Labrenzia sp. PHM005: one gene and its partner. The protein of the gene in region 2 interacts with the protein of the main gene of each other region in a pairwise test. Links are inferred from orthologs where the notes say so. Each region holds a gene or a part of one and is shown on either strand. Other genes may lie near its edges. The genes, in order: leuS and ligA.

Region 1 (16,126 bases), 1.9 Mb from region 2 along the record:
ACCACACCGGAAACTCATCAGATCATCCGGGACAATCTTGACCGGTCAGCCATGTATTCCGGCGAGATCAAAGGCCGGGGTCCGCGCTACTGCCCGTCGATCGAGGATAAGATTGTCCGCTTTGGCGACCGGGATGGGCATCAGATATTCTTGGAGCCGGAAGGCCTGGACGACCACACGGTCTATCCGAACGGCATTTCTACATCGTTGCCGGAAGACGCTCAGATCGCTTTCCTCCGCACCATTCCAGGTCTGGAAGATGTGGAAGTGATCCAGCCGGGTTATGCCATTGAATATGACCATGTCGATCCGCGTGAATTGCGGGCAACGCTGGAAGCCAAACGTTGCCCTGGGCTTTATCTGGCTGGGCAAATCAATGGCACCACGGGATATGAAGAAGCAGGGGCTCAGGGTCTGGTCGCCGGTCTCAATGCGGCCTTAATGGTCGCCGGCAAGGCCCCCTTTGTTATTGATCGGTCTCAAGGCTACATCGGGGTGATGGTCGATGATCTCATCACACGGGGGATCACCGAGCCGTACCGCATGTTTACATCGCGTGCCGAATATCGCCTATCACTCAGGGCGGACAATGCGGATCAACGTCTGACGCCACTTGGCCAGGAAATCGGCTGTGTATCCGAGGAACGTCGTACTGCTTATAGTGCCAAGATGGCTCAGATAGAGGCGGCCCGGGAGTTGTTGAAAAGCCTGACGGTCACACCGAATGAGGCAACGAAAAAAGGTCTGCCGGTCAATCAGGATGGGGTTCGGCGGTCGGCCTTTGATCTTCTATCCTATCCTAATGTGACCTTTGACGGTTTGCTCGGCGTTTGGCCGGAGCTAGGTGAGATCGATCCGGCGATTGTTGAGCAGGTGACCACCGATGCGCTTTATGCGGTTTATCTGGAACGGCAGCTGGCCGACATCGAGGCCTTGAAGCGGGATGAAGCCTTGTGCATCCCAGATAGTTTCGATTACGAAGCGATCATCGGTCTTTCCAATGAAGTCAAACAAAAGCTCACCGACATTCGGCCGGCGACCCTTGGTCAGGCGTCCCGTATGGACGGTATGACCCCGGCAGCCCTGACATTGATCCTCTCGCATCTAAAGCGTCAAAGCCAGAAGGGGGCCGCTTAATGGCGCGCCCGGTGGTGTTGAATAGTTCTGGAGATGTTGTGCATAAGTTTGGGGATGTTTCACGTGAAACGTTGGAGCGTCTCCAGATCTATGTGGATCTGGTTTTGAAGTGGCAACCGGCACAAAACCTTATTGCGCCCTCGACTATTCCTGATATTTGGAGCCGCCATATCGCGGACAGCCTGCAGACTCAATGGAGTTATCCAGAGGCACGCACCTGGGTGGATATCGGTAGTGGCGGTGGGTTTCCGGGTATCGTGACGGCGATCCTACTGGCGGATGAACCAGATGCCCATGTCCATATGATTGAGAGCAATCAGCGCAAGGCTGCGTTCCTTCGAACAGCTCTTCGCGAGACCGGGTCAACCGGTACGGTGTATCCGGGCCGGATCGAATCGGTTGCGAAAGATTGGCGCCATGGTCCAGCCGACGCGGTTTCGGCGCGGGCCTTGGCTTCGCTAAAGCTTTTGTTTGAGCTTGCCGAGCCATTCACCAAACAAGGGGCAAAGGCTGTTTTCCACAAAGGTCAGGATTTCCAGCGCGAACTTGATGAAGCCGCTGACTCTTGGCAGTTTGATCTGGTAGAAAAGGAAAGTCTTGTTGATCCTTTAAGCCGGATGCTTGTCTTTTCAAATCTTTCAGCCCGGCCAAAGTAGCCAGGAAGGTGTCGTGGTAATGAGCTTGCTTCCCGATATGCCGCGCGTTCTCGCGCTTGCAAATCAGAAGGGCGGGGTTGGGAAAACCACCACTGCCATCAACCTCGGAACTGCCTTGGCAGCGATCGGGGAAAAAGTTCTGGTGATCGATCTTGATCCCCAGGGTAACGCTTCAACCGGTCTCGGCATTGAGCACCGGGATCGCGGTCTGTCGACTTATGAAATTTTGAGCGGTGATTGCTCGATGGATGAAGCCATCCGCGAAACCGCCGTGCAGCGGCTGTGGGTCGCGCCGTCGACCATGGACCTCTTGGGCCTGGAACTTGAAATCGCGTCGACCAGTGATCGGGCGTTCCGGCTGCGCAACGCAATCGAGAATCTGACCCATTCGCGTCTGTTTAAGGAAATCGGCTTCACCTATGTTCTGGTCGATTGCCCGCCATCCTTGAACCTTTTGACCATCAATGCGCTGTCCGCGTCGCACTCCATATTGGTGCCGCTGCAATGTGAGTTCTTTGCCCTGGAAGGTCTCAGTCAGCTTCTCAGCACGGTGGAGCAGGTTAAGTCCGCGCTCAATTCCGAACTCAGCATTCATGGCATTGTTCTGACCATGTACGACAGCCGGAACAATCTCTCCAGCCAGGTTGTTGCAGATGTCCGCGAGACCATGGGCGACGCTGTCTATGAGACGGTCATTCCACGGAACGTTCGTATCTCCGAAGCGCCATCCTACGGTAAACCAGCCTTGCTCTATGATCTCAAATGCGCAGGCAGTCAGGCGTATTTGCGGCTCGCCTCTGAAATCATTCAGCGTGAGCGGGAGCTGCGCAGCGTCGCAGCGTGACCCGAACCGAATCGGGTCCGAATTGACGTTTAAGAAGGGCCGGTCAGGCCACAATATTGGATCGATCCTTCTTAACTTATTGAAATAAAAAGAAAAAGGTGCGGTATGGCGGATAAGGACGTCAAAAACAAACGTTTGGGCCGGGGACTTGCGGCTCTGATTGGCGATTCGGCCCCGGAAGCGGCCGCACCACCGGAAAAAGTTACCCGTGACAGCCGCAAGGTTCCGATCGAGCACCTGGAACCCAATCCGCGCAACCCGCGCAAAACTTTCACTGAAAAAGATCTGGCAGATCTGGCTGAATCGCTCAAGGCCAAGGGCATTGTGCAGCCGATCCTGGTGCGTCCGGCTGCCGGCAAAACCAACCGGTTTGAGATTATTGCCGGTGAGCGGCGTTGGCGGGCGGCGCAACGGGCAGGGCTTCATGAAGCGCCGATCATCATCCGCGATGTGACCGATCAGGAAGCTCTCGAGCTGGCGATCATTGAGAACGTCCAGCGGGCAGATCTCAACCCGATCGAAGAAGCGATGGGTTATGAACAGCTGACCGCCGAGTTCAGCTACAGCCAGGGTGAACTTGCCAAGGTGATCGGCAAGAGCCGCAGCCACGTTGCCAACACCATGCGGCTTTTAAAGCTGCCAAATTCGGTAAAGGATTATCTGGCTGAAGGCTTGCTGACCGCCGGTCATGCGCGGGCGCTGATTACGGTTGAGGATCCAGCAGCTTTGGCCGAACTGATCGTCGAAAAAGGCCTCACAGTTCGCGATGCAGAGAAACTGGCGCAAGATCCGGACGCCCTTGCCAAACTCAAAGGGGATAAGGCGCCGAGTGAAAAGCCGCCAAAGGATGCCGACACCAAGGCATTGGAAAAGCGGCTCACTGACACACTTGGTTTGAAGGTCACCGTTGGTCACAAGCCAGGCAAGGAAACGGGCGACTTGAAGATCAAATACACCTCGCTCGAACAGCTCGATGAGATCTGTAAAAAACTCGGTGTTGAAGTCCGGTAAATTGCCTAAGATTTGAAACGTTGATGCCCTGTGGCTTAGCCGCAGGGCTTTTTTATTTGGCTCATCACGCTGGCAGTTTTTCAGCAAATTTATTCGCAGGGCAGCAAAATTGAACACCCAACGCATTTCCTATCGCCGGTCAAACGCTGACGACACGCAGGCTGTTTATAATCTCGTGATGGCCTCGGTACGACGGTTGGCACCCGTTCCTTATTCGCAGGAAGTTATTGATACCTGGATGGAAGGGCGCAGGGTGGAAGATTATCAGCCTGATTGTGCGCAGGGCCTAGTGTGGCTGGCTGAGGCCGGAGACCGGCCAGTTGGGTTTTCTCAAGGGGAGCCCGGTGCAGTTAAGCGGCTGTTTGTGGACGCCGATTTCGTCGGTTTGGGGATAGGTGCAGACCTCATGGAAAGGGCGCTGAAAGACGCCCTATCAGGTAACATGAAGACCATCGTAATAGAGGCGACCTTGAATGCGGTGCCGTTTTACAAAAAATGGGGTTTCGTCGAGGTCAATGAAGGCATTTTTCCCGGAAGGGAGGGGTTGCCTCCAATCCGGATTGTTCGCCTTACAGCTTGTTTTAATTAGGACTCTTGAGCCTCAACTTTCCTGTCCCATCGGCATTGCGGTTTGGCAAAGATGAACCGGGGTGGGATCAATTCCTTTCCGACAATGCCACTCGGATGGCCAGTCCGGCAAAGACCGATGCCAGAAGATACTGGCCGAGTTTTTTGAACCGGGTCTGGCGGCCGAAATGCTGGCGCAGACCATGGCTAAAAAGAACCACGGTTCCATTCACGATAAGCCCCGTTACATTCAAGACTGTTGCCAAGATAAGAACTTGTAAAAGAACCGGTCCAGCTTCCATGTGGAGAAACTGCGGGAAGAGGGCGAGCATGAAGAGCGCCATCTTCGGATTCAGTATGTTGGTCAAAAGTCCTTCAATGAATATGCGGCGGTGTGCGGTTTTTGAGATGGATTTGTCGATGGTAAAGGACGCTGCAGGGCTTCTGAAAGCTTTCCAGGCGAGAACTAACAAGTACCCGGCACCTGCCCAGCGAACCACCTCATAAGCCACTGGAACAGCAAGGAAAAGCTGCGACAGGCCGAGGCCCGCTGCAAGCGCGTGACAGTAACTTCCGGCCGCAATGCCGGCATAGGTTAGGAAACCCGATGACCGGCCCTGTGTGACGCTTCTGGAGGCGATGAGAAGCATATCCGGTCCTGGGGTCGCGGTCAGGACAAGGCAGGCGGTGGTAAAAACAATGAGCGTGGAGAGATCCGGCATCTGAGGTTCCTTCTGTGAAGCCGGATTCTCTGAATAACAGTTTTTCTCAGATAAGCAACGCGTTATGGCAAACCGCTGCACATTGGTTCGTGGCTATCGGCGCTGGCTGCGGACGCGGGCGGCCCGACCAACAGTTAGGAGTGCTTCGGAGAGAACCGGGACACCGAGATTGTCGTTCAGGCGGGAAATGCGAGTTGCTTCGCTCAAGATCTCCATCGCCCTTTCCAGATCCTTTAGGGTCCAGATGCGCAGCTGTTGGGTGAATTTCGGTTTGCGGCTGAAGAAGATCGGTGGGCGTTGACTGTCGACCACTTGCTGAGCGCTTCTTCCACCATCAATTTCGATTCGCATCCGGTGCAAATTCTGAAAATGTTTCAGCGCTTGATTGGCGATCACCGAAGCTTTTGACCCGGCATCGGTCAGCCGTTCGAGACCGTGATCCAGGGTCGACAGATCTCCGGCCGCGGCAGCGTCGATCAACTCGGAGGTTTCAAATGCCGATGCATCGCCGATGATGGCTTCGACATCTTCGCTGTCGATGCGTTCCTTTTGCATGGCATAAAGGCAGAGCTTCTTAAGCTCACCCCGGCTGGCCATGCGGTCACCGCCTAACAGACTGTGTAAAGCAGCGCGGGCTTCCCGTGAGATGGTTAGGCCAGCTTCCCGGGTCTCTTCATCGATCAAATGGTCAATGCCCCGGTCATTGTCGGAATAACATGGCAGGGCGACCGCGCGCCTGTGCGGTTCAATGAGTTTTCTGAGGCCGGCCCCTTTTTTAATGTCGCCAGCTTCCAGCACAACGAGCGTTTGCCAATCATCGAGCTTCAAGACTGGATCCACGGATGGGACAAGGTTTTTGCCGCTCGCATCCTTGACCCAGACAATCCGGCGTCCGCCGAACAACGGCACGGTCAGCACTTCGTCGATCAGCCGGTCGCTGTCGGAACTGAGCTCAGAGGCATCTATCTTGATCAGGTTGAACGGATCGCTGTCGCCTTCAGATGCTTTTGCCACAAGACGGCTGGCACGCTCAGAAACCAGACCTGTGTCTGGTCCAAAAATCAGCACAACACCGCCTGCGTCCGGGGGATTGGCGACAAACCGGTCAATCTCCGCGGCTTTTAGCGTGGACACAGGCTTTTGCCTCTCAGGTTAGGAGCCTTGATGGGTTGCGAAATAACCCGCAATCCGCGCCGTGATGTCTTCCGCGACTGCCTTTGCGACACGTTCTTCGGCATCCCGTGAAGCCCGCAAGTTGGCAAAGCGCTGGTTGGAGAAGTCGAACGAAGCCGATTGGAACGACCGGCCAGTCATCAGGGTTTTCTCGGTTGCCAGATCGCTCAGAACAAAAGACGCATTCATGGTGAGCGTATAGGCCGAAGGCACGTCGGAGAACTGTTCAACGGCGACAGAGGCCGTGCTTGTGTCTTTTAAGACAACGAGCCGGTATTTTTTCGAAGGAGCACTGGTTCCGCGTTCGAAATTGAACGTCAATTCATTGTAAAGGGTTCTGGCGGGCACATCGGTGCCGATGGAGGCAATGTCAATTGCCGCCATCTCATCGGAGACGACCGCTGAGCCGCTTCCAGCGGTTCCAACCGTGCCGTAGAGCGGGCGGATTTGACATCCGCCAGCGGTAAAGCCGAATGCAAGCAAGCCTGCCAGAACCAGGGTCCTAAAACCCCTGTCCGATTTGATAAACCGGTCAAACAACGACATTGACGATCCTTTGCGGCACCACAATCAGCTTCTTCGGCGACTTCCCGTCCAGCAGTTTCTGAACGAAATCCTGAGACAGGGTAGCTGCTTCGACCTCCTCTTTGGAAGCCTCTTTTGAAATAGTCAGCTCACCGCGTCGTTTGCCATTGACCTGAATCGGATAAGTAACTGTGTCTTCGGCCAGAAGCGCCGGATCTGCTTCCGGCCAAGCGGCTTCGGAAATCAGATTGTCATGGCCGAGCGCAGACCAGCACTCTTCCGCCAGGTGCGGCATCATCGGTGCCATCATCTGGACCAGGTAATCAACAGTTTCGCGAACCGCATATTCCTTACCTTTATCTTCAAGACCTTCATTGAACGCTTTGCTCAAGGTGTTGACCAATTCATAAAGCCGGGCCACCGCCCGGTTAAAACCGAGGCCTTCAAGATCATTGGAAACCGCTGCCAGCGTCTTGTGGGTCGCGCGGCGCAGATCTTCTGATTTGGCAGACATTGCCGGGACGGACGAACTGCGCGGCTCGGTCTTTTCCGTGATTTCACCTATCAAACGCCAGACACGCTGAACAAAACGCCATGCGCCTTGAACACCGTCTTCGGTCCAGATGACATCACGCTCTGGCGGGCTATCGGACAACATGAACCAGCGGGCGGTGTCTGCACCGTAGGTGTCGATAATGTCGGTCGGATCCACGGTGTTCTTCTTCGACTTCGACATTTTCTCGATCGAGCCGATTGCAACAGCGTCACCGCTGTCCAGCATGGAGGCGGTCCGTTTGCCGTCGATTTCTTCGATCTTGATCTCCGCCGGTGACACCCATTCACCGTTTGAACCATCACCGCCGCGGCGGTAGGTTTCATGGGTGACCATGCCTTGCGTGAAGAGACCTTTGAACGGTTCCTTCAAATCCAGCGCACCAACTTTCTGCATGGCGCGAGTGAAGAAACGCGAATACAGCAAGTGCAGGATCGCGTGCTCAATGCCGCCGATGTATTGATCGACCGGCAGCCAGCCAGTGGCCGCATCCGGATCGGTTGGTTGATCGCAGTCCGGAGCCGTGAAGCGGGCGAAATACCAGGACGAGTCAACAAACGTATCCATCGTGTCAGTTTCGCGCTTTGCCGGCTGGCCGCAGTTCGGGCAAGTGGTGTCGCGCCAGGTCGGATGCCGGTCGAGCGGATTACCGGGTTTGTCGAAATTGATGTCGTCCGGCAACTGAACCGGCAGGTTTTCATCTTTTTCCGGAACCACGCCACAGCTGTCACAGTGAATGACCGGAATCGGGCAGCCCCAATAGCGCTGACGGGAAATGCCCCAGTCCCGCAGACGGTAATTCACCTGGCGTTCAGCCTGCGGAGTGCCGTCGACACTGATCGCTTCCAATTTCTCCGCGACAGCATTCTTTGCATCAGCAATGGACATGCCGTTCATGAAATCGGAATTGAAGATGGTGCCGTCGTCTGTATAGGCCTCATCACCAACGTCGAAGGTCGCAGGATCGGCGTCCTTCGGCAGAACAACTGGTGTAACCGGCAGGTTGTATTTGCGGGCAAAGTCCAGGTCGCGCTGATCATGTGCCGGACATGCGAAGATCGCACCGGTGCCGTAATCCATCAGGATGAAGTTGGCCACATAGACAGGCAACTCGATAGAGGCGTCCAGCGGATGTTTGACCCGCAAGCCAGTATCGACACCTTTTTTCTCTGCTTTTTCAATAGCTTCTTCAGAAGTTCCGACACGTCGGCACTCCTCGATGAAGTCTTTCAGCTCCGGATTATCTTCCGCCAGTTTGACCGAGATCGGATGATCCGGTGACAGACCCATGAAGGATGCCCCGAACAATGTGTCTGGACGTGTTGTGAAGATTTCCAGTGTCTGATCACCAGTCGGTGCGGCCTCGATGAATTCAAACCGAACCCGCAGGCCTTCGGAGCGGCCAATCCAGTTCTTCTGCATCAGACGGACCTTGTCCGGCCAGCGGTCCAGAGTGTCGATCGCCTCCAGCAGATCTTCCGAATAATCGGAGATCTTGAAGAACCACTGGGTCAGCTCGCGTTGTTCGACCAAAGCTCCGGAGCGCCAGCCGCGGCCGTCAATCACCTGCTCGTTGGCCAAAACAGTCATGTCGACCGGGTCCCAATTGACCTTGGCGTTCTTGCGGTAAACCAGATCGGCGTCCAGGAACTTCAAAAACAGACGCTGCTGCTGTTCATAGTAAGCCACGTCGCATGTGGCGAATTCCCGGCTCCAATCTAAGGACAAGCCCATGATCTTGAGCTGTTCGCGCATGGCAGCGATGTTTTCGTAAGTCCAATCTTTTGGGTGGACCTTGTTCTGCATGGCTGCGTTTTCCGCCGGCATGCCGAACGCGTCCCAACCCATCGGATGCAAGACGTTGAAACCCTTTGCCCGTTTGTAACGCGCGACGACATCGCCCATCGCATAGTTGCGGACGTGCCCCATATGAATCCGGCCAGACGGATACGGGAACATTTCAAGCACATAATATTTGTCGCGGGGGTCGTCGTTGTGGGTGACAAAGACGTCCTTGTCGTTCCAGATTTTTTGCCAGCGCGCTTCAACTTCGCGCGCGTTGTACCGTTCCGTTGCCATCAAATGTGCCGTTTGTTCTTGCCGCCGGAGATCGCGGAAATCCTAGATATGTGCTTGCGGGACAGTCACCAGAATTCAAGCCCGCGGTCAACATGTCAAAAGTGAACTGTTTCTACCCAGCTGTTTAATCCGCTCAGCCGGACCCGTAAAGCTATTGTGTTTCGGAATTTGATCCAGAAACACTAAGCTTGGTCATGCCATCGTCCCAGATCTTCATCATGTGGGGCGCATCCGGGTGTTTCCGGCTAAACAGAATATATAAGGGAATGGTTCGAAACGGTTGGCTGCGGGTGATTTCTTCCGCCCGTTCGGATAAAAACTGCCGCTTTTGAATGTCGCCCGATATGTCGTTCTCTATATAGATATCAGCGCGGCCATGTAGCAGCATCTTCCAAGCTTGTTCTTCTGTGGCAACAATCTGAAAAACCACACCGTGCTTTTTCAAAACCGTTTCATACCAATAGCCTCCGACACCGACGACGGTGAGGGATTGTGATTTGAGTTCGTCGAAAGACATCGGTGTAAGTCCGGCTGGAAACCGGTCTTTTCGATAAAAGTAGACGTCATTGAGTTCATCGACGGGTTGTTTCGGGTATTGGTAGTCCACCTCTCGCTCTTGCAGATGAGACCAAGAAAAAGTTGCCGGAAATGTACCGGTCTTTGTCAGCTCCATCGACCGGCGCCATGGAAAAAACTGAAACGATACTTCATGTCCTTGAGAGCCGAATACGTCAGCGATTTTCTTGCTGTGCAGTCCGCCGCCCGGCAGTGTTTCCGAAACAAATGGCGGCCACTCACCAATAGCGAAGCTAAATTGTTCAGCCAAGACTGACTTAGCTGTTGTATTAGGCAAAACTAGCAATATAGCTAAAAGTGTCTTCTTTATTTTCATCGAGCCGACTCGGCTTATATTGTTTTATATTTATAATTATTTGAAATAAAAAAGTAAATCAATTGTGTATGTTGTTATCTGACTATTGTTCAGTACCAAGAAATCTAACGAACAGCAGGGTCTTCTGGATTTTCTTCAGACACTTGGCCATCCCATATCTCAAGCATTTTTTTGCCATGTGGATGGGTCTTACTGAACAGGATGTACAATGGGACCGTATGAATTGGCGGCGAATACGTTATTTCTTCTGCGGCGTCTCCCAGAAATTCTGCCTTTTGCCTGATACCGGCGTTATCGCCATCTATGAATATATCGGCCCGCTTATACTGGAGCATTGTCCAGGCTTGCGCTTCTGTGACCACTGTTTCGACGGATACTTTGGCCTCTTCTAGCGGTTTTTCGTACCAATAATTTTGAACTGCAACCACAGTCAGGCCGCGTTCGCGGATCTCGTCGAAAGTCAAGGCAGGTAACCCGTCTGGAAACCGGTCTTTCCTATAGAACATGACAAATTTGTTCGTTGTTATTGGTCGATCAGGTACAAAAAATCGTTTCGCTCGATCCTCAGTATAGACCCAGGGAAACGTCGCCGGTACAGATCCGCCTTCAACCACCTTCATGGCCCGCCGCCAAGGCATGAATTTGTACTCGGCAATGTGGCCAGCGCTCGCAAAGGCGTTGGTTATGATGCGGGCGTGTGTCCCGTAATGCGGCTCATCTGATCCGACGTAAGGTGGCCACTCACCGATAGCAAATGTGAATGTTTCTGCGCGAGCCGGGTTAGCCGATTGGATCAAAACCAGGGCAATCAACGCAAATATCCAAAACCGGAGCTTCATGGCAGCACCTACAACTTTGCTTCATATGTAGGGTACTGAAGAACAGTCGGTGAATCCACAATTTTGGAGATCAAACAGAGTAATCAATACTGTGAAGTTTAATTATGGTTATTGATACTCAGCCCTGTTTCTAATCCGTCTAATGCTCTGAAATGATGCATTTTATCGGACTAAAAATGCAGCCCCAAATGTCGAACATCTGTTTTCCATCTGAATGGGCTTTACTAAAGAGCATATGAAGCGGAACCTGATAAAATGGCGAGGAGCGAGATATCTCGGAAATGCTCTCGCCAAGGTGAGCTTTCATCTGCAATTTGCCAGTATCTGGGTTCTCGATCAGGATATCAAGCCGATCATGCAGCAACATAGTCCAGGCGTCTTTTTCTGTGATCGCTTGACGCACAGTGAGGGTCTTTTGTTTGCTTTCAAACAGTTGCGCCAGCCGCGTATCCGCCATATGGAAATCAAACTGTCACAACCGTGATTTCTGGGAGTATTTTATGAACACTGCTACGGACCGCCTTGCCAATGTCATGAACGATATTCGTGCAGCGGAAACCGAACACAGTCGTCCCACCGGCTCTGTGACATTGATCGCTGTTTCGAAGACATTCGATGCAGAGGCGATCCGTCCGGCTCTTGTTGCAGGTCACCGGGTATTTGGCGAAAACCGTGTGCAAGAGGCCATGGGTAAATGGCCGGGTCTGCGGGAGGAGTTTGACGGTATTGAATTGCACCTAATCGGACCGCTTCAGTCCAACAAGGCCAAGGAAGCGGTGCAGACCTTTGACGTCATTCATACTGTAGACCGGCCGAAAATCGCCAAGGCACTCAAGACAGAGATGGACAAACAAGGCCGCGATCTGCCCTGTTTCATTCAAGTCAATACAGGCGAAGAGCCTCAAAAAGCCGGCATCGCGCCAAAAGACGTTGACGCTTTTATAAAGGATTGTAAGGAAAACATTGGCCTGGCGATTGTCGGCTTGATGTGCATTCCGCCGGTTGATGAGGCGCCCGGTGAACACTTTGCGCTTTTGGAAAAAATCGCGGCGCGGAACGGCCTGTCTCAGATCTCCATGGGCATGTCCTCGGACTATCAGACCGCCGTTGGCTTTGGGGCAACCCATGTGCGCGTCGGTTCAGCGATATTCGGATCCCGCGATTATACTTGATCAGGTTGGCGCCGCATTCCAGGCAAATATCGCTATTTTTGACAATATTTTGACCTTGGAGTGACCAGACGGAAGGGTTGGTCACAACATTGCCCTGACACTTCCTTTACCCGGCCATTTCGCCGTCTGGTTTGGGACCGAGTGTTTCTCCCGCTCCGGTTCACCGGCCGCAGGGGTCTGGTGAAGCGACGGGGCGCACGACCAAAACTGGAGGTCAAATTATGTCCAAGACTTTTGCAGCTGCCGTTCTGATCGGCACTCTGACTGTGTCTTCTGCAGCTCTTGCAGAGGGCATTTCCTTTCAAAAGGCGGACAGCAACCAGGATGGGTTCTTAACCTTTGACGAAATCACCGTCGTAATGCCGGACATGTCCGAAGAGGTTTTCAAGACTGCTGACGTCAATCAGGACAATCTCCTGGACCCAGCAGAATTTGAGGCTGTTCAGCCTTAAGCGTTTGGGTGGGTAGCCCTTCTTAGACCGCGGAATGTGGTCGACCCGCCCATCACGGACCACCGCTGGAAGGTCACGCCGGCGGTGGTTCTGTTCTGAAGATCTTTAGACTTTCCAGGCTTTCCGGATGCGTTCGCGCAGATCCGTCATCCGGTCTACTGGTTCATTGGCAAAAACAAATCTCAAATACCGCCCAGCCCGTTCGTCCCGACCCCAGCCGGTCATGGGCGTTGCAGCAATGGCGCCGTCGTCGAACAGTTTTTTCGAAGCGTCATCAGGCTTTAATCCCAAAGCCATCGTGTCGATCAGCAGCGACCAGCCGCCATCGGGGATCAACACTGGAAGATCCTTCATTTCCGAAAGGATATGGTTTCGGCGGGTCCTCCATTCTGCGGTTGCAGCCGCAACGCCATCGTCGTCAGTTGTCAGGGCGGCGGCGGCACCGGGCATGGCGATGCCAACCTGGCAGACTACATTGGTCAGACTGACAAGGCCGATGTCATTCATGATTTCTTTCGGCCCAACCACCCAGCCGACCCGCCAGCCGATCATCCGGTATTCCTTTGATACAGACCCAACCGTGATCACGCGCTCAGCCATACCATCAAAAGATGCCGGATGGAGAACCGGTTCGCCGGTGAACAGGATCCGCTCCATGGCCGCATCATGTACGATCCAGGCATCGGCTATTTCTGCTGCCGACACGATCGCCTGCCATTCTTCCCGCGTATGAACGATCCCGCTTGGCATCGACGGGCTCATGGTGACGATCGCCTTGACTTTCGGATTAATGGCATCTTGCAAGGCATCGAGGTCGAGCCGCCAGCGGCCACTCGTAACAGTGAGCGGAATGAGCTTCGGGATGCCGCCGGACAAATGGATCCGGTTTAACAGACCAGCATAGGCCGGATCAGTGATAATCACTTCATCGCCCGGTTCAATCAAGGCCAGAAGAGAATTCAAAACACCGGAGAGGCCCCCGGCAGACACGATGCATTGGCTGTCGGGATCATAGGCAACGCCTGTTGTTTTCGAAACCCGGTCTGCTGCGGCTTGGCGCAGGTGATGGATTCCGAGAAACGGAAGATAGCTGTTTGCATCGTCCCGGGTAATGGCGGCGATTGTGGCGTCGATTGCTGCTTTTGGCGGAGCGATGTCCGTATCCAGATTTTCTAAGCGCAGCATTTCCGGATTTGCGGTCGCATCCGCCGCGTTTCCCATCCTGTCGACCCCGATACCCGGAATATTGGCCAGCCGTGAAACCATAATAGTATCCTTTATAGCAATTTGGATCCAATTAATGATATTGATAGGCAGAATGGAATTTGTGTGTCAAGCCGATGATTGCTAAAGGAGGCATATGAGCCAGGCACTTTTGAAACGCGGCGATCGCGCGCAGGACATTGAAAATAAAATCCGGGAGGGCATCATTTCCGGGACCTATGCGCCTGGAAGTGCACTGCGGCAGGAAGAACTTGCGCAACAATTTGAGGCAAGCCGTATGCCGATCCGTGAAGCTTTGCGCGCCTTGAGCGTAGAAGGCCTGGTGCAGCTGGTGCCGAACAAGGGAGCTGTCGTTGCACCGATCAGCGCAGCGGAACTCAGAGAAAATTTCGAAATGCGGGAGGCTGCGGAAACTCTCGCGATCCGCCTTTCGGTCCCCCATCTATCCAATGTTCAGATAGATAAAGCCGCACAGATCCAAAGGGACATTAAAGGTGCCGGAATTGCCGATTATGGGGCGCTCAACAAGACATTTCATTGCACTCTTTATGCTCCAGCCCAGCGGCCGCGTTTGTTGGCGCATATTCAAAGTCTGCACGATCTAGCTGAACGCTACCTGCGTTTCACTCTGAAATATTTTGACTATCAACCAAAATCGGCTGAGGAACATGACGCAATTTTGCAGGCCTGCTACCAGAGGGATGCGAAAGAAGCCGAGAGATTGACTTCCAAACACATCACTGAGGCGGGGAGTATCCTTGAAGAATATCTGGCCAATAATTAAATTTTTCGAATTTAATAAATAAGTTAAAATACTTGTAGGTCCGGTAAAAGCTACAAGGATATTGTTAAACGTCAGTATTTGTTCTCGATTAATCGAGTTTGATCTATAGTTTTAAAGAAACAATCGAAAGTTATTCAAAAGCAGAGTAAAGCTAAAGGGTCTAAAAACATTAGAAAAAATCAACAAACTTGGGTCAAAAGTACAACTGGAATAGGCTTGCAGTGAGTTGACCCCAACAAAACTGTTTGCAAAACTCCTTCCAAATAACAAAAAGAAATTTCAATGGGAGGAAAATATGAAAGCATTTACGTGGGCTCTTGGAGCCGCGATGGCACTTGGTTTGACTGCCGGGTCATCTTTTGCCGCAGATACCACCTTGCGGATATCGCTGCAGCTGCCGCTGAAAAGCCACCTCGGCCAGAACCTGGTTCTGTTCAAGGAAGAGGTGGAGAAAAACTCCAACGGTGAGATTGCGGTCGAAATTTACGATTCCGCGCAGCTTTATAAGGACAAGGAAGTTCCGGCCGCGGTCGGCTCCGGCGCCATCGAAATGGGCGTCGCGTCCCTCACCCGGTATGTGGGCGATATTCCGGCCGTCGACATTTTCTATCAGCCGTTCCTGTTTGACAGTGAAGAGAAAGTCCGCGCAGCTGTTGCTCCGGGGTCTTCCGTGCGCGGTCCGCTGGATGAAGCCATGAAGGGTACCGGATCAACCGTATTGTGGTGGCAGGCTTATGGCGGTGCGATCATGCTGTCGAACGGCGGTCCGATCAAAACCCCTGAAGATATGAACGGCAAAAAGGTCCGGGTTTTCGGCAAAACGCTGGGCGATTTTGTCACCGCGGCTGGTGGCGCGCCGACTCTGATTTCCGGTTCTGAGCAGTATCTCGCCTATCAGCGCGGCACGGTCGACATTGGCATGACCGGCGTTTCCGGTGTGAAATCCCGCAAGCTCTGGGAAGTGATGGACACCATCACCGTCACCAATCATGCAGACATTGAGTTCATCGTCGTCGTGAACACCGATTTCTGGAACGGTTTGTCCGACGCCCATAAGTCTGTCATTCAGGCCGCCGCCGTAACAGCGGAAAACGATGTCCGAGACCGCGTCTCTGACATCGAAGCCAGTGCCTATGCGGCCGCCGAAGAAAACGGTATGACGGTCTACAAGCCGACCGCGGAAGAAATTTCTGCGTGGAAAGCCGTCAGCCAGCCGGTCTACGACGCTTATGGCGAAAAGGCTGGAGATCTGGGCAAACAAGTCATGGATGCGGCCAGCAAACTTTAAGGATTGCTTCTAGTTGTTTGGTCGGGCTCGTCCCGACCAAACTCTTGGTAAATGGGGCTGAATAAAACTGGTCCCTGTGTTGTCATCCCTGCGTAGTCAGGATCCAGTAACCTCTTGAAGTGGTTATCTTCTCCGGTAATTCTTCTCACAGTGTACTGGATCCAAATCTTGGCTCCAGGGCGCCAAACCGGGATGACAATTGAGAAGC
Region 2 (15,896 bases):
CACCTGATCCGGCGTTAAAGCTCTGTTTTTCCAACCGTCCAGCATGCCGGCGAAGGCTTTGGCGGTCCAGCGCTTGTCATCCACCCCTTCGGCTTGAAGGATCTGTTTGATCAGCCGGATCTGATCATCTGTATCGAGGATCGAAAAGCTGGATTTCAAACCGACCAGCTCGGCGTGTTTGCGCAGAATTTTGACACAGATGGAGTGGAACGTGCCGAGCCAGGACATGCCTTCCACATTGCCGCCGACAAAGGTGGCAATGCGTTCCTTCATTTCCCGCGCGGCCTTGTTGGTGAAGGTCACAGCCAGAATTTCGGACGGCCGCGCAAGGCCGGAGGCCAGAATATGGGCAATCCGTGTGGTCAGAACCCGGGTTTTGCCGGTGCCCGCCCCTGCCAGCACCAGGACCGGGCCTTGGGTGGTTTCCACCGCCAGCTTTTGTTCCGGATTGAGGCCGGTCAGATAGTCCGGCGCCCGCCGGGCCGCCATGGCCCGTGCCGCGATCCCGCCCCCTGGAGAAGGAGGCGCAGGTGTAGGGGGGGCATCCGCCCGCGTCCCGATGGGCTGAAAAGGATCGTCAAAAGGATCGTCATACCCGTCCGGGTCGGTCATGGTTTACTGGTCCGGTTGTCTCAAGCGCTGTGGAGAACAATATAGCAACAAATGCGGCGCTGGCGAGACAGGACCTAAGGAAATGGTGGGGACAAAAGCCCCCGCCAGTGGCGGGGGCAGATGTTTTTCCTAATTAAAGCGTGATGCGGTAGCGGGCGAAGCCGTCGGCGCCGTCACCGGCCGGTTCAATCGCAACGCCCTCAACAGAGGCCGCGTGCTCCTTGCCACCCGGCCCTGTGTCGAACAAAACACTGGTGCCCGGCATGGCTTTAAAGGTCCAATTGGCATCGGCGGAGGGATTGATGGTGCCTTCCTGAACGATGTAGCGCACCAGAACGTCCCGGTTGGTATCCGGCGCCACCAGAATGACAACACTGTCATCAACGCCCGGGAAGTTGCCGCCGCCGCCAGCGCGGTAATTGTTGGTGGCAACCACAAACTTCGCCTCCGGATCAATCGGAGCACCGTTAAACTGAAGATCCACAATGCGGCTGGCATCTGGATTGATCAGCTCGCCTTTCGGGCCGTATTTCGACGGCTGGCTGAGATCGATCTGATAGGTGACCCCGTCAATGATGTCGAAGTTGTAGCTCGGGAACTGCGGATCAAGCAGCATCTGATCGGGTTTGCCTGGTTCGATCTGCTGGAAGATGCCCGCTGACCGCTCCAACCATTCTTTGACTGTCGCGCCAGTGATGGCAACGGCCCTTGCGGTGTTCGGATAGAGGTAAAGATCGGCGACATTCTTGATCGCCACATCGCCGACCGGAACATCGGTGTAATAGTCCGGACCACCCCGTCCGCCGGCCTTGAAGGGCGCTGCTGCCGACAGGATCGGCAGGCCTTCCCATTCCGTGCCCTTCAGCATTTCACCGACATACCAGAGCTGCGACTTGGAGACGATCTGAACGCTGGGGTCATCGGCCACAAGTGCAAAATAGGAGTGCAGTGGCGCCGAGGTCTTACCGACCGCGCGGCGCACATAGGCAAGCGTTGCCTCGTGCTCTTCCTTCACAGAATCGATAACGTCCTGCTGGCTCTCAGTCAGCGGGATTTTCTTGCGGCCGTCCTTCTTGTAGATCGACCGCGCTTCTGTGGTGAAGTTGGCCACACGCCAGCCGGCCCCTTCGCGCTCCAGCATCAGATCGATCACGCCCAGATGCGAGCCCCAGAACCCGCCCATCGCGGCCGGTTTGCCGAAGAGCGTGCCTTTTTCGCTATCGACTTCCGGAATGCCTTCATAGGCCGGGCCCGGGAACACCAGGTGGTGGTGACCGGTGAAGACCGCATCGATGCCGTCAACGGCTGCCAGATGCAGCGAGGCGTTTTCCATGCCGTCAGTGTAGCTGCCGCCATCAATGCCGGAATGCGACAAGGCCACAACGATGTCGCAGCCTTGTTCGCGCATTTCCGGAACGAAGGCCTTTGCGGAACTCACGATATCCCTCGCATTGACCTTGCCGTCCAGGTGCCTGCGGTCCCAGTTCATGATTTGCGGCGGCACAAAGCCGATGAAGCCGATCTTGATTGGATGGCTGGTGCCCGCACCGTCCATTACCGTTTTTTCGACAATGACATAGGGCTTCAGCATCAGCTTGTCGTCGCGCGGGTTCGATGCCAGAGCGCCATGGGCAACGTTCGCACAAACAATTGGGAAATTGGCGCCTGCCAGCGCTTTGGTCAGGAAATCGAGCCCGTAATTGAATTCGTGATTGCCAAGCGTGCCGGCATCATAGCCCAGTACATTCATGCCCTTGAGCACCGGATGGATGTCCCCTTCCTTCAGGCCGCGCTCATAGGCAATGAAATCGCCCATCGGGTTGCCCTGCAGAAAATCGCCGTTGTCGACCAGAACGGAGTTGGTGGCTTCGTCGCGAATGCCGCGGATCAGGCTCGCGGTCCGGGCGAGACCAGCGGTATCGACTGGCCGATCACCATAATAGTCGTAAGGCAGCACATGAACATGGAGATCTGTCGTCTCCATCAGCCGCAAATGCGCCGTGTTTTCCTTGGCCAGCAGCGAATAGGGATGCATGGCGGCAACAAAACCGGTGGCAGCCATGCCCCCGAGCAGCGTTCTTCGGGATACGGAACTTTTGAGAATGTTTGACATGGCTGGTCTCCTCTTATTGTCGGGCGCTTATAGGTCTGTTGAGGGGCACATCCTCCATTTCTGGACGGATCACAGCACAGATCTTTTTAGTTTCTGACGAGTGGGAATTGAGCTTATCTAATGAACCACTTTGCGTTGGCGTGCGTCAGCGCCGCTTGCAGTTCACCCTTCCCCACCAAATCAGGCTCGGCCTTATATTTTGACCGTTTGTTCGAAAATAGTGACACGAAAATCCACGCCACGCCACTTAAACTTGAATGGTGACGCGCATTTATCGACGGCGCATTGCCTTCAGACACGCCGTTCAATTGCCCCTCAGCAATAACTGGTCTCAACCATAATTCGTAGCACTTGGCCTTGAATATGTGTAGATACACATTATTTAAGTTGCCAGCAGGAGATCCAGTATGTCAACCGACGTCACCACATGCGGCTTCATGAATATCCGGCGGATCGCCCGCCTTGTAGGGCAATTCTATGACCAACGCCTGGCAGTATCTGGGCACACGACCTCTCAATTCATTCTTCTAGCTGCACTCGAAAAAATGGGACCAACTGCACTCACGCCGCTTGCAGATTTTCTGGAGATGGATCGGACGACTCTGACAAGAAACTTAAAAATCCTCCAAACCCAAGGACTGGTTGCGACCTCCAAAGGAGACGACGCCCGCGTCCGTTTGATCAGCCTCACAGCGGACGGTGAAAACATCCTGGAACTGACATACCCCGCCTGGGAAGCCGCCCATGCCGCATTTCTGGAGCGATTGGGCCCGGGTGTTTGGCCACACCTTCTCGACCAGCTCAACACTTTGGCAGATCGCATTCGGCCCTAATTTTTCGCAGAAACGTGTATCTACACTCAACGGAGTAAAAAGCTATGAGACAGCCTATGGCAACGCAGACTTTGACAGCCGGACTTCTCGCACTGGCTATCGCTAGCGGGCCCGCCCTGGCAATTGAGAGTATCAGCAATTCTACGACAGCAGAACAAATCAAAAATCACGCTCATATAGAAGTCATGGCGCCAGCCAAGGGTTTTGAGACCCTCGGTCCCGACGATCCAGACCGGAGTTTCCATTCCGATATTCTCTACTATGAAACTATCTTGTCTTATGGCCGCAATGACGACATCCGTAATGTCTTCTTGCTGATCAACGCCTACATCAACGCCAACCAGCAAGCCTACGGGATCGACTTTTTTGAGCGCTACCTAGACCGATATAGCAACGATCTGGATGAGGTTTTCCGCGCTCAACATCTGGCAGCACTCGCAATCTTAAGAGCAACCCATGCAGATTCGGTCCCGTTGCACAGGCGGATCGGCTGGGTCTGGGACACATTCGACCTGCTGGATGAGGCACTCGCTCTTACAGGGGCGCGAGATCCACTTGTTCACTGGTCCGCAGGCATCATCTACACACGTGTTCCGGGTTTCTTTTTCCGGTTCGACGATGCGCTTGCCCACCTCACCTGGCTGGCTGGGCGGCCGGAGTTAGAACCTTTGCCCGGTATGTATCGCGAAGTATATCGCCACTTATCAGAGCTCCATCAACGCAATGGCGACCCGGGCCTGGCGCAAAAATTCAGAGACATGAGCGGATTTGAGGCGGACGCGTCCGACACCTTGTTCATGAACTGGTTCACGGTCGAAGAACAAAATGGAAGCCAGATGTCTGCCTATCCGAGGTTAGAGGAAATCGTTCCTGGCAGGATTTTCGCGCTCTTTGGCTTCGGATTTTCAGATGTCTATTTTGTCCTTTCCAAGGACGGATCGCAATTGATTGCAGTGGACGCCGGAACTACCCCTGAGCGCCTCAAAGATGCGCACACTTTTCTCCTTGAAAAATACCCAGACCTTCCCGAGGTGGGCACGCTGATTATTACCCACGCGCATTGGGATCATATAGGCGGCGTTCACTATCTCGTGGCGCACAATCCGGACCTGAAGATTTATGGTCAATCCGACTTTCACGAAACGGTCGAAAGAGTGAAGCGCGGACACAGTTACACATTCTTCCGCGGTGCGGCTTTCCACAACGGTTTGGTCGCAGACTATCAACCGGACGTCCCGGTCAAGGTCAACCAGCATATTGAAGTCGGAGGGTCGCCAATCGTCCTTGTTCCGCAGGCCGGCGGTGAAACCGAAGATTCCCTTCTCGTCCACTTCCCGGACATGTCGACCGTTTTTGTTGGCGATGTCCTGATGCCCTATTACGGTGAACCCTGGGTGGAAGAAGGGCTTGTTCACGAGACCGCAGAAACGATGGAAGCGATCATCTCAACCGGAGCCGATCACGTCCTGCATGGCCATCGCCCTTTGTCATTGATGTATACACAAGACAGCCTTCCCGCCTTCCTAGACGCATATGAATGGCTTTTGGAGGCAACCCAACGACATGTTGAAAACGGCTATAGCGCGAACGACGTCAAACGGCTGAACCTGATCCCGCCTGGCTTTTCTCGGCATCCCGAAGCCTACCTTGGCTATATTGCTGCCAGGGATCATCTGATCGAGAGAATAGCCGACAACCTCACGGGCATCTGGCAGGAAGAGCGGACCGGAAAGGATCCGGCAGGTTTGGATACACTCACCCAGGTCGAATATGGCCGGATGCTGGACCTATATTTGAACTTAAGTCCATCGGAGGCAGCGGCCGTGATTAGTCGCATGATCGGCAACGGTGATCTGGAACTTGCCTTTAAGTTCGCTAATGCGGCTGAAGCCCGCTACGGCCCCTCCCCCGACCTGATCGAAGTACGGAATGACGCCGCCGATCGGCTACGCGGTAAGGCTCAATTCACAGATCCGTTCAAGCTTGTGACCTATTCGGAGATTGCGAACAGAACACTGAAACCGATGGCTCCCGTTCGTGACCATATCCGGCCAGAACACAAATCATCTGCATTGCAGAAAAGCCACACCCACTCGGGGCAGTAGGGTTTCCTAAAATGCGACGCCAATACAATTTGGGGAGGCGTTTAGCCTCCCCAATCGGTTCTTAACTGTAACGCGCTTTAAGCGGCCTCTTCGTCCCGGACCTGGTCGAGGAAGTGACTGACAGCTCCTGAAAGATCCGAGGCAACTTTGCCGAGCTGATCGGCAGACTGGCTCATGGTTTCGGATTGTTCCCGTGTCTGATCAATCGAGCCTGATACGCCGGCCACATTGGATGCAGCAGCAGAAGCCCCGTCAGAAGCCAACGTTATGCTCTGGGTGATTTCACCCGTCGCAATATTTTGCTCTTCGACTGAAGCTGCAATCGTGCTTGTCACGGACTGCACTTGGCCGATCTGCTCGACAATCGAGCGGATCGCCGCCACCGACTTCTGGGTTGACCCTTGGACGCCGGTGATCTGGCTGGCAATTTCATCCGTTGCTTTGGCGGTTTGTGTCGACAGTTCCTTCACTTCCGCTGCCACAACTGCGAACCCTTTACCGGCTTCGCCGGCACGGGCCGCTTCAATCGTGGCGTTCAGGGCCAAAAGATTAGTTTGTTCGGCAATCGCCCGGATGATTTCGACCACTTCACCAATTTTATCGGCAGTTTCCGCCAGGATCGAAACATCTTGATCAGCAGCAATAGCGGTCGTGGACGCTGTCTCGGAGATCTCCATCGCTGTGTTGGCCTGACGGGAGATTTCGCTGATGGACGCAGACAGCTCAGCTGCCGCAGAAGCAACCGTCTGGACATTTGTCGTGGCTTCCTCGGTCGCCGCATTCGCCGCTCCGGCACTTTCCGAAGCGTGTTTGGCGATTTGAACCATACTGCCCGCTGTTTGGCTCATGCCATTCGATTCATCTTCCAGCTGGTGCTGAATTGCTTCAACGCTTGTCTGGAACTCCCGAATAGCGCCTTCCAAATGCGCACTGCGTTTGCGGCGCTGAGCACGGCCGATTTCTGCTTCTTCCTCAAGTTCCTTCTGGCGGATCAGCTTGGTCCGGAAAACTTCTGAAGCCTTGGCAATATCTCCGATTTCATCCGGGCGGTCCTGGTACGGGATCTCGGATTCAAGATCGCCCTCCGCCAGGCCGGAGATGGATTCACTCTGTCTCTTCAGAGTTCCGGAAATCTTCCGAACCTGGAGAACTGCGAAAATGCCAACACCGAAGAAAATGACGATCCCGGAAAGGCTGATCCAAAAGATATGGCCTTGCAATGTTGCGGTATCGCGATCTGCCGCATATTCGGCCCGGTGGATCAGTTCGTCTGACAAAGCTTTGATCTTGTCCAGGCGGCTTGTGGCTGTCGCAAACCATTGCGGCCCAGTTATTCCTTTGGCGTCTTTGGTTAGCGGCAGATCTTGCATCACCTTGCGCCATTCGTTGACCTTATCGACGTCTGGGCCGGAGACCATATCCTGGAACATTTCCTTTTGGTCTTTCAGGGCGACTGCCTGGAACTCTTTCAAGAAGGCAACTTCGCCACCTTCCATGATGATGAAATTTAGGAAGGTCTTGTGGTCGACTTCACCGGTTTTGTTGAAGTGAGCCAGCATGGCCGCGCCATGAGCCCGCTCCAAACCACCGGATTCCTTGGCTTCGACTAGGGCAAGATATGGCAGAAGTTCAGAAGTGATCTCTTGCGACGGGCTGGCCTCAACCGCAATCCCAACCAAATGAATCAGACTGTTGATTTCGTGAGTGTATTTTTTGACGGTTTCTTTGATGCCATACTTTTTGCTGTCGATCGCAGCGCGCACATCTGTAATCTGATGCACGTCATCAGCAACGTGCTGAAGCTCTTCCTGTAGATGTTTATCGCTCAGATCAGCGGCCGCTAAATGATCGTCAAAGATCTTGATCGCCGCATCGGTCAGGGACCGCTGTTTGTCGAGTTTTGCAATTCCATCCGATGGATGACCGGCTTTGATCCAGCCAACTGTCATTCCACGCTCTTTTTGCATCTCATGCACAACATTGCCGGCATCTTCTGCAATGCGTGTCAGCGGCCGCATGAATTCGTGGTGTGACAACTCAATCGCTTTTTCCACCACCGCAAGGGTCGCAAACCCCGCGACCGCGATCATGGGTATAAGCGCCAGGAGCGCAATCTGTACTTTTATCCGCTTCATTTCACTGGCCCCGTTGAGCAAAAATTTTCTCGAACATGACGTAGGGGAGATTGCGTAAAACTTAACGGAAGGCGTTAACTTGACATTTTACGACGCTGAGTAAGCCAAAAATCAACAGAAACAATTGCTGGTAGAAAACCTGTTACCAGCCCTATTGACAGAAATACGGGTAAGGAAAAAATCGGACTTAATTGTAACCATACCCCGACGGCATCAAGGACAAATTACATCGTGATTCGTGACAATTAACAGACCGGAACTGAAACTGGTTCCCAGCCCCGATACGGTCAGTTTCAGGCCATGATGGCACCCGTCCTTGCAGAATAACCTGGTCTAGTTGGCCCCAACCAGATCGAACCAGCCATCTTCTGAAATGACATCGACGTTTAGATCTTGGGCCTTTTTCAGTTTCGACCCGGCCCCCGGACCAGCCACGACCAGATCCGTTTTTTTCGACACGGATCCAGAAACTTTGGCACCAAACCGTTCGGCCATGGCCTTGGCCTCATCCCGGGTCATACGTTCTAGTGAACCAGTGAAGACGACAGTCTTGCCAGCCACCGGCGATCCGGAGGCCTCAATGTTTTCGGCGTCCTTTGGAGTGACCTCTTCCAGAAGCGCTGCAAGCTGTTCCCGATTGTGGCTTTCGGCAAAGAACTCGACCAACGCCTCAGCAACGATATGGCCGATGCCGTCAATGTCATTGAGATCCGTCCAAGCCTCTCCAGTTTGTTCGCCAGCTGCTTCCATAGCCGCCGCGAAGGTCTCCCAAGAGCCATAGGCGCGTGCCAGCAGTTTGGCATTGCCCTCCCCCACATGACGGATGCCGAGAGCGAAGATAAAGCGGTTGAGGTCAATCTCCCGCCGGGCATTGATCGCTTCAAACAGGTTTTTGGCCGAAACCGCGCCCCAGCCTTCCCGGTTGCGCAGTTTGGTCAGGGACTGTTTGTCCCGCGCTTCAAGCGTGAAGATCTCTGCAGGCACCTTGACCAAGTCATCTTGATAAAATGCATCAACCTGCTTGTCGCCAAAGCCTTCGATGTCGAAGGCATTGCGCGAGACAAAGTGTTTCAGCTTCTCGGTTGCCTGCGCCGGGCAAATCAGGCCGCCGGTACAGCGGCGTATGGCATCCTTGCGGCCCGTCTTTTCGTTCTCTTCGCGCACAGCATGGCTGTTGCAGATCGGGCAGCGGACCGGAAACGCATAGGCTTCCGCATCCGCAGACCGTTTGTCGAGATCAACATCGACAATCTGCGGAATAACGTCCCCGGCCCGCTGGATCTTGACCGTATCGCCTGGGCGCAGGTCCTTGCCGCCCCGGATCGGCTCGCCGTCCTGACCAATACCCTTGATGTAGTCCTCGTTGTGCAGTGTCGCGTTAGAGACCACGACCCCGCCGACCGTGATCGGCTCCAACTTGGCGACCGGCGTCAGCGCGCCGGTGCGGCCGACCTGGATTTCAATGTCGTTGAGAACAGTCCAGGCTTGCTCAGCAGGAAACTTATGCGCAATCGCCCAACGGGGCGAGCGCGAGACGAACCCGAGACGCTCCTGCAGGTCCAGCCTATCAACCTTGTAGACGACCCCATCGATGTCATAGTCGAGCTGCGCCCGGCTTTCCTCAATGCCGTGATAGACGGCAAGCAAGTCTTCGACCGTCTCGCAGCGTTTCATCAGCGGATTGATCTGAAATCCCCAGTCGGCAAGCAGCGCAACCATGCCGTTCTGGGTGTCCTTGGGAAGCTCACTCATTTCCCCCCAGGCATAGGCAAAAAACTTCAGAGGCCGGGACGCGGTGATCTCAGACTTGAGCTGACGAAGCGAGCCGGCGGCCGCATTGCGCGGATTGGCAAACACCTTGCCGCCATTGGCCTCCATACGCGCGTTGAGCGCCTGAAAGTCCTGGTGGGCCATATAGACCTCACCGCGGACCTCAATGACGTCCGGAACCGTGCCTTGAAGGGTGTGCGGGATATCCTTGATTGTTTTTGCGTTGGCGGTGACGTTTTCACCTGTCGCACCATCGCCGCGCGTGGCGGCATAAACGAGCTTGCCGCCCTCATAGCGCAGCGATAGGGACAATCCGTCGATTTTCGGCTCAGCAGTGACGGCCAATGCACCCATGAGTGGATCGAATTTCAGAAAGCGGCGCACCCGGCCGACAAAATCACGCACATCGTCATCGTTGAAAGCATTGTCCAGCGACAACATCGGCACGCGGTGAGCGATCTTGCCAAATCCGGAAGCTGGCGCAGCACCGACTTGCGCAGACGGCCCCTCAGACAGAACTAGATCCGGGTACCGCGTTTCAATCTCTAAGTTCCGGCGGCGCAGGGCGTCATACTCTGCGTCCGAAATCGACGGCGCATCTTCCTGGTGATAGCGCCGGTCATGGTCCGCAATTTCGGCTGCCAGCCGCTCCAGTTCTGCTTTGGCGGTCTCTGGCGACAGTTCAGCTACGGAGATCTCTGAGGACGGGCGACTCTCAGGGTTTTGATTGCTCATCATAGAAATCCGGCTCAAACAGTCAGCAATTTGCGGGCGGCGGCACGGGCTTCCTCTGTGATCACGCTGCCGGCCAGCATACGGGCGATTTCTTCACTGCGGTGATCTTCAGCGATCTGCTTTACGCGGGTTGCAACACGCTCCGGATCCGTCGCTTCCTTGGCAATCAGGAAGTGACCGCCAGCGCGGGCCGCAACCTGAGGCGCATGCGTTACAGTCAGCACTTGAACATTGGCTGCCAGACGCGCCAGGCGCAGTCCAATCGCCTCTGCAACGGCACCGCCGACGCCCGTGTCGATTTCGTCAAAAACCAGCGTTGGCGCCGAGCCTTTGTCGGCCAGGCACACCTTCAGCGCCAGCAAAAACCGGGAGAGTTCGCCACCCGAGGCCACCTTCATCATCGGGCCCGGTTTTGTACCCGGGTTGGTCTGAACATGGAATTCGAGTTGATCAATACCAGACCGGGTGCGCTGTTCTGGGGCACTCGTCATTTCGACGATAAACTTGGCCCGCTCCAGTTTCAGATCAGGCAGCTCGGCCTCGACCGCCTTTTCCAGACGGGAGGCCGCTTTGCGGCGCTTGTCAGAGAGTTTCGCAGCCCTTTGATCATAGTCAACACGCGCCTGTTCGGCTGCGCTGATTAAAGCTGCGAGCTTGTCTTCCCCGGCATCCAGATCAGCCAGGTCCGTCGCCATGCGGTCTGCGAGCGCGGCGAGCTCATCAACAGGCAGCGAGTATTTGCGCGATGCTGCCCTAAGCGCGAAAAGCCGTTCTTCCACCGCTTCCAACTCTCGCGGATCGAACTCGGTTTCCCGAAGAGCGCTTTCAAGCCCGGACCGGCTTTCTTCCAGCTGATCCAAAGCTGCGGCCAGATGCTGCACCGGCTGGCCAAGCAGATTGGGAACCTGATCCGTTTTGCGCTCAAGACGCCTTAGAAGACTGGCAAGTTCTGGAATTGGCGACGCAGAGCCATTCAGCGTCTCATACGCTTCGCTCAAATCACCAGCAATCTTTTCGACAGCCATCATATCGGTGCGCCGGGCCGCAAGCTGCTCTTCTTCCCCGGCCTCCGGCTTCAGCTGCGTCAATTCATCAACGGAAGCGCGAAGATAATCCGCCTCGTTCCGCGCAGCCTCAATCCGCGCTTCATGATCTGAAACCGCTTTTTCGGACGACCGGAACGTCTGGTAAGCCTTCGCAACGGCCGCAACATCCGAACTCAACCCGCCAAACACATCGATGAGCGCCCGGTGGCTATCAGGATCTACAAGAGCGCGATCGTCATGCTGGCCGTGAATTTCCACCAGCAACGCGCCTGCCTGACGCATAAGCCCGGCACTGACAGGCTGATCGTTTATGAACGCGCGAGTCCGGCCATCTGCGGTCTGGATCCGGCGCAAGATGACATCGCCGTCGTCATCAACGTCGTTGTCTTTCAGGAACCCGCGCACCGGATGGCCCGGCTCAACATCGAAAACCGCAGTTACCTGACCTTGGGGCTCGCCGTGGCGCACCAGATCGGCGTCGCCTCGGGCCCCAAGTGCCAAAGACAAGGAATCCAAAAGGATGGATTTTCCGGCCCCGGTCTCGCCTGTTAAAACAGACATACCGGACGCGAAATCCAAGTCTAGTCGGTCGATAAGAACAATGTCACGGATAGACAGCGTGACCAGCATGGACGGGATGCTCCTTAGAGTTCGGCACGGCCCAGCAAGTCATACACATGCCAGGCTGAGTCGGTCTAAAGCTTGATACCCCTGAATGCGCGGCTAATCCAGCTGCCACTGTCTTCAGACGGTGAATATCCGCCCTTGTTCAGAAGCGAATAGGCATCCTTGTACCATTGTGTATCCGGAAAGTTATGGCCGAGGACAGCTGCCGCTGTTTGCGCTTCGCTGATCACACCAAGCGCATAATAAGCTTCGGTAAGGCGGAACAGGGCTTCTTCAACATGGCGCGTCGTCTGATAGCTGGTCACCACGGTCTTGAACCGATTGATACCGGCTACATAGTTCCGTTTCTTCAAGTAAAACCGGCCGACCTGCATTTCCTTGCCGCCAAGCTGATCTTGCACGATGAGAAGCTTGCGCTCCGCGTCGGGCACATATTCAGATTCCGGAAAACGCTGGATCAATTCGCTAAACGCGGACGCAGCACGCTCAGTGGTGGCTTGATCGCGGGTGATGTCTGGCATCTGGTGATAATAACTCTGCCCAACGAGATAGAGCATATAGGCCGAATCTTCATCGCCAGGATAAAGCGTCACAAACCGGTTCGCCGTCGTCACCGTTTCGGTGTATTTGCCACGCGTGTAATTCAGATAGGCGAGGTTCACCAGCGACTTCTTAGAATACTCCGAATACGGATAAAGCTTGTCGAGCTCTTCGAATTTGGTCGTGGAATCCCTGAACTTGCCTTGAGCGCGCAAGGCGAGGCCCTCGTTGAACAGAACTTCCGCCGGCGTGTCATTGAGCGCAAGCTCATCCAGTTCTTCTTTGCCACTGCATGCCGACAAAGCCAAAGGCGTTGCAAGAACTGCAAGGGCGAAAATGCTCTTGAGATGTGGAATTGCCCACCCTGCAAAGCCGTAATGTCTTCCGTTCACACCCTATCTCCCGGGCTGCACTGTCAGCCCAATTCCACACCGCACTTATAAAAGGCGGAAATTCCTCAATCGAACAACACGAGTGTTTAACGGAAACAACCCGCCCCAGTCACGCTTTTCTAGACGCGATCTGCCGGATTTTTTGAGCTTTTTTGTGGCAAGGCACGGGAATTGCGGGGAACGGCTGTATTTAGTTGATTGATGCGCCGCTAAGTCAGAGGTCACTACTCAGGAAACATCCGGGCCGAACACAGCAGCTGCTGCCAGTCCACCATTGTCGACCTGACCTACCTGACGGAATGCAGGAGATTCGACAACTTCAAAAGAAGACGGATCTTCGAACAATTTGACCAGGATGGAATGGTTCATTTTATGGCCGCCCTTGAAGGAGCGATAGAGCCCCAAGATCGGCAGACCGGCCAGTGCCAGATCGCCAACAGCGTCCAACGCTTTGTGGCGGGCAAATTCATCCGGCCAGCGGGTGCCTTCCGGATTGAGAACCTTGTCATCGGAAATCGCGACAGAGTTTTCCAAGGATGACCCCAGAGCAAAACCCATTTTCCAGAGTTGCTCGACATCTTTGACATTACCAAATGTCCGCGCACGGCACAGCTCAGTGCGGAATATGTCCGGTGTCATGTCCGAGACAAATTCCTGGCGGCCAATGGCAGGGGTATCGAAGTCGATGGTGATATCAAATTTCGTGCCGTCGTAAGGGTGCAGCTCACACCAGGCGCTGCCATTGTCGACACGAACAGTCTTTTTGACTTTTAGATAACGGCGGCCGCGATCGAGTTTCTTCAGGCCGACCTGCTCAATTGCTTCAACAAACGCATGGCTGGAGCCATCCATGATCGGCATTTCCGGACCATCGATCTCGACAATCACATTGTCGATCCCCATGCCGAAAAGCGCAGCCATCAGGTGCTCTACAGTTGAAATACCGTCCTTGGATGGATCACCAAGAACGGTACAAAGCGCTGTTGCAGAAACCTTGTCCCAAAGGGCTGGAACTTCGAGTGAATCATCATTGTCGGTGCGGGAGAACACAATCCCCACGCAAGCTTCGGCCGGTAGCAACGTAATCGAGGCGGGTTTACCGGAATGAACACCGATACCTGTCAGCGTCACCTGGTCGGCGAGCGTTGTCTGTCGGTCTACATATGCGGTCATAATCCCCTACCCTTCCGGTTTGGTGTCGGAATAGTCTGTCATTTGCAGATGCAAAGTTACGGACTTTTAACGATCACCAGCTGCGGGGAACATAGTCCTATTTCACGGTAGGGCGAAATAAAGCTTTATTACGGTTTGTAACGATCCACAGGCCAGCAAACATTTGATTTTTATGACCATTTAAGTTGGCAATGCCAAAACGGCCCGAAGTTGTAACTTCGGGCCGCTGCGATCAGGGAAGAAGACCGCAAATAGGATCAGTTGGCCTGACGGCGCAAGAACGCCGGGATTTCCAACTGATCGTCTTCAGGCTGGCTCACAGGTGCCGGTGCGGCACGTCCAGTGGCATCCAGTTGCCCTGCAGCACCATCGTTTTGCATGCGCGCTTGTGGGGCCCGTGGCGCCGCACGCATTTGCGCAGCCGGACGCACATCCTGGGCAGGAGCCTCTTCATGATGCTCCTCTTCATCTTCACGCCGGCCAAGACCACTGGCCAAACGGCGCAGCAGACCCATTGGGCGGCGCTCATCATCACCCTCAAGCTCATCAGCCAACTCAGCAGTCTGAACTGCTACGGTTTCCGGCTGAGCAACCGGTGCGCTTTCAGGGGCCGGAGCCGTATTCGCCATGATCTCACGCTGAGCGATCGGCGGGAAATCTTCCACCCGCGGCATGCGCGGTGCCGGCGCGTGCTCTTCAGCTGCCGGCGGAATGTATGGCTGCGCCATTGGCGCTTCATCGACAACCGGTGCCGGCGTGTCGTTTTCCAGATCGATCATGGAAGTGGTTTCAGCAACCGGGGTGCTGGCTGGCTGAACCTTCTTGATCTCAACATCCGGGTCACTGGCAACGGCAACCGGCTGTGGTTCCGGAATTGCCAGTTCCTTTTCCAGGTTGGCAACGGCTTTTGCAGCAGCATCCTGAAGTTTTGGCGCTGCGGCAGCCAGAGACGGCTTGGTCTGGATTTCCGGCTTGCGCGGAGCAACAAAAGCTTCTGACATCAGAGAGGGGGCAGCGGCGGCGGGAAATGTCCCGGCCATTTGGCCCTCCTCACGGTCGATGCCAGTGGCAACAACAGACACGCGGATAATACCATCCAGCGTCTCATCGAAGGTCGCACCTAGAATGATGTTGGCATCCGCATCGACTTCTTCGCGGATCCGTGTTGCTGCTTCATCCACTTCAAAGAGGGTCAGGTCATTGCCGCCTGTGATGGAGATCAACAGACCTTTCGCCCCTTTCATGGAGGATTCATCCAGCAGCGGGTTGGCAATGGCCGCTTCAGCAGCCTGCTGAGCACGTTTTTCGCCAGAAGCTTCACCAGTACCCATCATCGCCTTGCCCATGCCGCGCATCACAGAGCGGACGTCGGCGAAGTCGAGGTTGATGAGACCTTCCTTGACCATAAGGTCGGTGATGCAGGCGACGCCGGAATAAAGCACCTGATCGGCCATGGCGAAGGCATCGGCAAAGGTTGTCTGCGCGTTGGCGATCCGGAACAGGTTTTGGTTCGGGATCACAATCAGCGTATCAACGCTTTGCTGCAGCTCTTCGATACCGCTGTCCGCGATGCGCATCCGGCGCGCACCTTCGAACTGGAACGGCTTGGTCACAACACCAACTGTCAAAATGCCTTGTTCGCGCGCGGCGCGGGCAATGACAGGCGCTGCACCGGTGCCGGTGCCGCCACCCATACCGGCGGTGATAAACACCATATGAGACCCGGACAGGTGGTCATTGATTTCGTCGATCACTTCTTCGGCCGCTGCCCCGCCAACTTCTGGCTGAGATCCGGCGCCGAGACCTTCCGTCACC

Evidence for each region.
Region 1: the proteins of ligA (region 2) and leuS interact in binary tests that used the Escherichia coli proteins (3 or more experiments, as listed by UniProt). The link is inferred for Labrenzia sp. PHM005 from one-to-one orthologs.

The regions. Positions count from the first base shown.
Region 1 is NZ_CP041191.1:960,309-976,434, forward strand. What follows is about bases 6,443-9,586. They hold leuS (leucine--tRNA ligase), read right to left. Parts: upstream 9,268-9,586; coding sequence 6,643-9,267; downstream 6,443-6,642. Other genes in these bases: lptE (LPS assembly lipoprotein LptE), read right to left, coding at 6,443-6,656; FJ695_RS04175 (ABC transporter substrate-binding protein), read right to left, coding at 9,419-9,586. Also shown: tRNA uridine-5-carboxymethylaminomethyl(34) synthesis enzyme MnmG, read left to right, coding at 1-1,137; 16S rRNA (guanine(527)-N(7))-methyltransferase RsmG, read left to right, coding at 1,137-1,793; FJ695_RS04140 (ParA family protein), read left to right, coding at 1,813-2,637; FJ695_RS04145 (ParB/RepB/Spo0J family partition protein), read left to right, coding at 2,743-3,648; FJ695_RS04150 (GNAT family N-acetyltransferase), read left to right, coding at 3,758-4,237; FJ695_RS04155 (LysE family translocator), read right to left, coding at 4,305-4,937; holA (DNA polymerase III subunit delta), read right to left, coding at 5,031-6,071; more of lptE, read right to left, coding at 6,090-6,442; more of FJ695_RS04175, read right to left, coding at 9,587-10,159; FJ695_RS04180 (ABC transporter substrate-binding protein), read right to left, coding at 10,264-10,998; FJ695_RS04185 (hypothetical protein), read right to left, coding at 11,138-11,455; FJ695_RS04190 (YggS family pyridoxal phosphate-dependent enzyme), read left to right, coding at 11,499-12,170; FJ695_RS04195 (hypothetical protein), read left to right, coding at 12,392-12,622; FJ695_RS04200 (pyridoxal phosphate-dependent aminotransferase), read right to left, coding at 12,728-13,888; FJ695_RS04205 (GntR family transcriptional regulator), read left to right, coding at 13,983-14,630; TRAP transporter substrate-binding protein DctP, read left to right, coding at 14,926-15,918.
Region 2 is NZ_CP041191.1:2,813,082-2,828,977, reverse strand. The notes cover bases 7,718-10,631. They hold ligA (NAD-dependent DNA ligase LigA), read right to left. Parts: upstream 10,304-10,631; coding sequence 8,132-10,303; downstream 7,718-8,131. Other genes in these bases: recN (DNA repair protein RecN), read right to left, coding at 10,318-10,631; FJ695_RS12655 (methyl-accepting chemotaxis protein), read right to left, coding at 7,718-7,798. Also shown: FJ695_RS12675 (ATP-dependent helicase), read right to left, coding at 1-612; FJ695_RS12670 (bifunctional 2',3'-cyclic-nucleotide 2'-phosphodiesterase/3'-nucleotidase), read right to left, coding at 746-2,725; FJ695_RS12665 (MarR family winged helix-turn-helix transcriptional regulator), read left to right, coding at 3,133-3,558; FJ695_RS12660 (MBL fold metallo-hydrolase), read left to right, coding at 3,615-5,663; more of FJ695_RS12655, read right to left, coding at 5,741-7,717; more of recN, read right to left, coding at 10,632-11,979; FJ695_RS12640 (outer membrane protein assembly factor BamD), read right to left, coding at 12,045-12,908; lpxC (UDP-3-O-acyl-N-acetylglucosamine deacetylase), read right to left, coding at 13,137-14,081; cell division protein FtsZ, read right to left, coding at 14,339-15,896. UniProt on the Escherichia coli protein: DNA ligase that catalyzes the formation of phosphodiester linkages between 5'-phosphoryl and 3'-hydroxyl groups in double-stranded DNA using NAD as a coenzyme and as the energy source for the reaction.